DNA from 2 places in the Bradyrhizobium amphicarpaeae genome. Region 1 is predicted to be linked to the other one. Evidence: predicted binding sites of a transcription regulator. Region 1 holds the regulator's gene; the other holds the start of a gene.

What was found. Region 1 encodes PhoB, which activates phosphate uptake and scavenging genes when phosphate is short. Its sites were predicted from a motif close to TGTCATNNANCTGTCAT; they were not measured.
Region 2: phnC (phosphonate ABC transporter ATP-binding protein) is a predicted target of PhoB. The motif match lies at 1,249-1,265, and genes of this name have one in related genera.

What each region holds. Positions count from the first base shown of each region.
Region 1 covers NZ_CP029426.2:6,734,899-6,738,101, forward strand. The annotation lists gene CIT40_RS31635 (GcrA family cell cycle regulator) at 438-950, shown strand; gene phoB (phosphate regulon transcriptional regulator PhoB) at 1,170-1,877, opposite strand; gene phoU (phosphate signaling complex protein PhoU) at 1,901-2,617, opposite strand; gene pstB (phosphate ABC transporter ATP-binding protein PstB) at 2,629-3,203, opposite strand, start outside.
Region 2 covers NZ_CP029426.2:6,584,267-6,587,469, reverse strand. The annotation lists gene CIT40_RS30925 (alpha-D-ribose 1-methylphosphonate 5-triphosphate diphosphatase) at 1-546, opposite strand, end outside; gene CIT40_RS30920 (transferase hexapeptide repeat family protein) at 543-1,202, opposite strand; gene phnC (phosphonate ABC transporter ATP-binding protein) at 1,376-2,185, shown strand; gene phnD (phosphonate ABC transporter substrate-binding protein) at 2,247-3,182, shown strand.

The DNA of each region.
Region 1 (3,203 bases):
GAGGACGATGTGACGCGTGCATTGCGCAACGCACCATCCACCGGCCCGGAAAACGAAACGTGCCGCCTTTTAAGGGCGGCACGCGGGACTATCTTATGCCTGGCAAGACGGGTGTCAATGCCGCCCGGAAAGCCTCGGGAAACGTTGAATCCGTAGTCTTGCGGTGCCGATTTTGCGGGTTTTCACCACGGAACATGTGGAAGCGAGTCGGCGGACTCTTGCGCGGGAGTCACGCCATATTGTAGCGTTTGAATTGTCAGATACGACATCTCGTGCAGTGGTTCTGATCTCAAGAGTCCTCATGTACCGGCGTAAACGTTCGGGCGTCAGTCGCGCCCGGCGAGCCTTAAGGGATTCTGGCGGCACGGGTTTTTCGAGGCTTAGCAATCGCCGCATGGGCGCCAGGACGGCAGCCGCGCGACGAGGGAAAGGGTGCAATGACGGTTTTGACCTGGTCCGATGATCGCGTCGAGCAGCTGAAAAAGCTCTGGGAGGCCGGACTTTCGGCCAGCCAGATCGCAGCTGAGCTCGGCAATGTGACCCGCAATGCCGTGATCGGCAAAGTGCACCGGCTCGGTCTGTCCGGCCGCGCCAAGAGCCCGTCCTCGGCAGCGCCCCGGCCGCGCAAGGCGCGCCCCGCCCAGCACATGATGCGGGTGACCCGCCCCGTCGCGCGCGGCAACACCGCGCTGGCCCAGGCCTTCGAGGTCGAGGTGGAGGCCGAGCCGGTCACCTACGACAACGTGGTGCCGATGAGCCAGCGGCTGTCGCTGCTGGAGCTGAACGAGGCGACCTGCCACTGGCCGGTCGGCGATCCCTCCAGCCCGGACTTCTTCTTCTGCGGTGGCAAGGCGCTGTCCGGCCTGCCCTATTGCGCCCAGCATTCGCGCGTGGCGTATCAGCCGGCGGCGGACCGGCGCCGTGCGGCACCGAAGCCGGGACCGCGGTAGGATTATCAGCACGCTTTTTGGTCGTCGCGCGAAGGCGGCTCACCACATCGGATGTCGTCCCTGCCAACGCAGGGACCCATAATCCCGGACGCTGATATTGCGCGGGACGATCACTCCTGAATTTTCGACAAACCACACCCTGTGGCTATGGGTCCCTGCATTCGCAGGGACGACACTGAGGGTGTGGCGGCAGTCCGCCAAACCCAACGCACGCAGCCCCTACGCCTGCTCCGCCTTGGCGAAGCGATCGTCCAGCGCGTAGCCGGCGCCACGGACGGTGCGGATCGGGTCCTGCTCGCGGCCGAGATTGAGCAGCTTGCGCAGGCGGCCGATATGGACGTCGACGGTGCGCTCGTCGATGTAGATGTCGCGGCCCCAGACGCTGTCGAGCAGCTGCTCGCGCGAGAACACGCGGCCGGGATGCTCCAGGAAGAATTCCAGCAGGCGATATTCGGTCGGGCCGAGATCGATCGGCCGGCCCGAGCGCGCCACGCGGCGCTTGTCGCGGTCGAGCTCGATGTCGCCATAGGCCAGCACGGTCGCGAGCCGCTCGGGGCTGGCGCGCCGCAGCAGGCCCTTCACGCGCGCCAACAGCTCCGGCACCGAGAACGGCTTGACGATGTAGTCGTCGGCGCCGGTCGCAAGGCCCCGCACCCGCTCGCTCTCCTCGCCGCGCGCGGTGAGCATGATGATCGGCAGCTGCTTGGTCTCGGGCCGGGTGCGCAGGCGCCGGCACAGCTCGATGCCCGACAGGCCCGGCAGCATCCAGTCGAGCACGATCAAATCGGGGATGTGCTCCTTGAGGCGGGTGTCGGCGTCGTCGCCGCGCATGACCGTCTCGACGTCATAGCCGTCGCCTTCGAGGTTGTAGCGAAGCAGCTCGGTGAGAGCTTCCTCGTCCTCAACCACCATAATGCGTGCGCCCATGGTGTCGTCGCTCCTTAAAGTCTTCAGGTATTCGGGATCGTCGTGGCGAAGGTGGTCATGTCGCCCTTCGGCCGCTTGTCGGTGATCGCCTGGCCCTCGATCATGTAGAACACGGTCTCGGCGATGTTGGTGGCGTGGTCGCCGATCCGCTCGATGTTCTTGGCGCAGAACATGAGGTGGATGCAGAACGAGATGTTGCGCGGATCCTCCATCATGTAGGTGAGGAGCTCGCGGAACAGCGAGGTGCAGATCGCGTCGACCTCCTCGTCGCCCTTCCACACCGCCATCGCCGCCGGCAGATCGTGCGCGGCATAGGCGTCCAGCACCGACTTGACCTGCTGCTGCACGAGGTCGGTCATGTGCTCGAGGCCGCGGAACAGTTTGAGCGGATGGAAGTCGGTCTCGAGCGCGGCCACGCGCTTGCCCATGTTCTTGGCGAGGTCGCCGATCCGCTCGAGGTCGGTCGCGACGCGCATCGCGCCGACGATCTCGCGCAAATCCACCGCCATCGGCTGGCGGCGGGCGATGGTGAGCACGGCGCGTTCCTCGATGCGCTTCTGCAGCGCGTCGAGATCGGCGTCGATGGCGACGACGCGCTGGCCGAGCGCGACGTCGCGGCGGATCAGCGCATCGACCGAATCGACGATCATGCGCTCGGCGATGCCGCCCATCTCGGCGACCAGGCGCGTGAGCTCCTGGAGGTCGGTGTCGAAGGCCTTTGCGGTATGTTCGGTACCCATGTTCCGTCTCCTCAGCCGAACCGGCCGGTGATGTAGTCCTGCGTGCGCCGGTCGGTCGGCGACGTGAATATCTTGCTGGTGTCGTCGAACTCGATCAGCTCGCCGAGATACATGAAGGCGGTCTTGTCGGAGACGCGCGCGGCCTGCTGCATGTTGTGGGTGACGATCGCGATCGTGTAGTTCTCGGACAGTTCCTGGATCAGCTCCTCGACCTTGGCGGTCGAGATCGGGTCGAGCGCCGAGCAGGGTTCGTCGAACAGGATCACCTCGGGGCGCACCGCGACGGTGCGGGCAATGCACAGGCGCTGCTGCTGGCCGCCCGAGAGCGACAGGCCGGAGGCGTTGAGCTTGTCCTTGACCTCGTTCCACAGCGCGCCGCCGCGCAGCGCCTTCTCGACGCGGTCGTCCATCTCGGACTTCGAGATCTTCTCGTAGAGGCGGATGCCGAAAGCGATGTTCTCGTAGATCGTCATCGGGAACGGCGTCGGCTTCTGGAACACCATGCCGACCCGGGCGCGCAGCAGATTGAGGTCGAGCTTGGGGTCGAGGATGTTGGTCTGGTCCAGCATCAGCTGGCCGGTGGCGC
Region 2 (3,203 bases), 150 kb from region 1:
CATGCGGTTGCGCTTGCGCGGCTTGGCCATGTCGGCGACGGTGCCGTCCATATGATCGTTGAAGGCGAACAGGTCGACGCGGCCCTCCGAGAGCCACAGGCTGATCTCGTCTTCTGCCTCGAGATTGTAGGTCTCGTGCCGCAGATGAAAGCGGGTGTCGGCGGCGAATTGCGGACGCTGCCGCTCGATCGCTTCCATCAGGCCGCGCGCATTGTCGCTGCTGCGCAGGCCCGGCTCCCACGAACAGGTCGTGGCGTGAAATACCGTGGTGATGCCGTTGCTGATCGCCTGGCGGTCGCTGTCGGCGAGCGCGACGTCGATCGGGAAGTCGACGCCGGCGCGCGGCATCATCTGCCGTTCGAAGGCATCGCCGTGCAGATCGACGATGCCGGGCAGCACCAGCAGGTCGCGGGCATCGATCGCGAGGCGCGACCGGCCACGAGAGCCACCAATCTCTGCAATGTCCGTTCCGGAGACGAGGAGCGAGGTTTCGGCGAGTTCGGCGCCGATCAGGGCCCGACCGCCTTCCAGGAAAATGTCTGTCACGCGACCGCGCTTCGTTTGCTGGTTGAGGGATTTGTCCGTGCTTCGTATGTCGCAAGAAAATCTTCAATCCCGAGCTTACGGAAATCGGGCAGCGCTTCGCGCAATTTGTCGTGATCCCAATCCCACCAGGCGAGCTTCGCGAGCCGCCCGGCGATCTCTTCCGAGAACCGCCGCCGTACGATGCGAGCCGGATTGCCGGCGACGATGGTGTAGGCGGGCACGTCCTTGGTGACGATGGCGCCAGCCGCGATCACTGCGCCGGTGCCGATGTTGCGGCCCGGCAGCACGATCGCACCGTGCCCGATCCAGACGTCGTGGCCGATATGGATGTGATGCTGGCGCCGCCAGTCGAAGAACGCGGCGTCGTCGCTCTCGCCTTCGAAATAGGCGCTGGAGCGATAGGTGAAATGCGCCTGGGTGGCGCGGTGCATCGGATGATTGCCGGGATTGATGCGCGTCATCGCCGCGATCGAGCAGAACTTGCCGATGGTGGTGTAGGTGATCTGGGAATCGTTCACGACATAGGAGTAATCGCCCATCGCGACATCTTGCAGAATGGTGCGGGCGCCGACCTCGGTATAGGCGCCGAGCCTGGTCTCGTGCAGCTTGGCGGAGGGGTCGATGGTCGGCTGGATCGAGAGAATTTTGGCGGCCATGTTGCATCCGAGGCGCGAGGGCGGGCGTTCCTCTTCGAGCGGCTTGATGACGATGTCATGACATGACGATGACAGGGGATGAGGTGTGTAGGATCGCCGCACTGCAACGCCGGTGTCACACAAGTGTCAAGCGTGGGCGTTAGCGGTGAACCCCAGCTAATCTGGAGTCCTGCATGCTGGTGGTGGAAGGTCTGACGTGTCGCTTCGGCGCAAAAGCCGCGGTGGACGACGCCTCGTTTCAAGTTTCCCCCGGCGGCTTCGTCGGTGTGATCGGACGGTCCGGCGCCGGCAAGTCGACGCTGCTGCGAACCATCAATCGTCTCGCGACGCCGACGCAGGGCCGCATCCTGTTCGACGGCGTCGACGTCACCGCGCTGCGCGGCAAGCAGTTGCGGCAGTGGCGGGCGCGCTCGGCCATGATCTTCCAGCAGTTCAACCTGGTCGGCCGGCTCGATGTCCTCACCAACGTCCTGATGGGGCGCCTTGCGACGATGCCGGCCTGGCGCTCGCTGTCGCAGGCCTGGCCCGAGCAGGACAAGGCGCTGGCGATGTCGGCGCTCGAACAGTTCGATATCGCATCGCTCGCGGCCCAGCGCGCCGATCAGCTCTCCGGTGGCCAGCAGCAGCGCGTCGCGATCGCGCGTGCGCTGGTACAGCAGCCCGACATCATCCTCGCGGACGAGCCGATCGCATCGCTCGATCCGCGCAACACCAAGATCGTGATGGATGCGCTGCTGCGCATCAACAAGCATTTCGGCATCACCGTGCTTTGCAACCTGCATTCGCTCGATCTCGCCCGCAGCTATTGCGACCGCCTGATCGGCATGGCGCAGGGCCGCGTGGTGTTCGACGGCGCGCCGGCCGAGTTGACCGATCATGTCGCGCGCGAGCTCTACGACCTCGAAGCCGCCGAAATCATGGGCGGTGCGCCGGTGCCGGCGCCCGAGGGCATTCCCGCGCTTGGAACGGCGGCCGCCGCCTGAGTCCGCCACCTGTTGAGTTGCAGTTTTGCGTCAACCGACCCCAACCGATGAAGAGGGTATCATGATCACTCGCAGATTAATTCTTGCCGGCGCTGCCGCGCTCGCGTTCACGTCGTCCGCTTTCGCCGAAGATTGGAAGACGAAATATCCCGAGCTGACGTTCGCCGTCGTGCCGGCCGAGAACGCCTCCGGCGTCACCGAGCGCTGGGCGCCGTTCGTGAGCTATCTCTCCAAGGAACTGGGCGTGAAGGTCACGCTGCGCATCGCCAACGACTACGCCGCGGTCATCGAGGGCCAGCGTGCCGGCAACATCCATATCGCCAGCTACGGCTCGGCCTCGTTCGCACGCGCCCGCCTGACCGGCGTCAAGACCGACGCCTTCGCCAACGACATCAACGCCGACGGCTCGACCGGCTATTACTCGGTGTTCTTCGTTAAGGCGAGCAGCGCCTACAAGAAGGTCGACGACCTCAAGGGCAAGAACCTCGGCCTGGTTGACCCGAATTCGACCTCCGGCAACAACGTGCCGCGCTTCGAGCTCGACAAGATGGGCATCCACGATGCCGAGGGCTATTTCGGCAAGGTCGTCTTCACCGGCAGCCACGAGAACGCGATGCTGGCGCTGTCGCAGGGAACGGTCGACGTTGCCGCCAACCAGTGGACCAGCGAGGACGATTCCACGCTGGCGCAGATGCTGACCAAGGGCATGCTGAAGAATACCGACGGCTCGGCGATGAAGAAGGACGACTTCCGCATCATCCACAAGTCGGCGCCGATCATCAACGGCCCCTATGCCTACAATGCCGACCTGCCGGAAGAGGCCAAGGCTGCGATCGCCAAGGCGTTCTTCGACGCCCCGGCCAAGGACAAGGCCGCGTTCGACCGCCTCTCCGACGGCCAGAAGAAGGGCTTTCATCCCGCCACCACCAAGGACTGGGATGGCACGATCGAGCTGATCAAGTTCGTCGACGCGTTGCGTAAGAAGAAGGCGTCCTGAGTTTCGGGGACGAGGCACCTG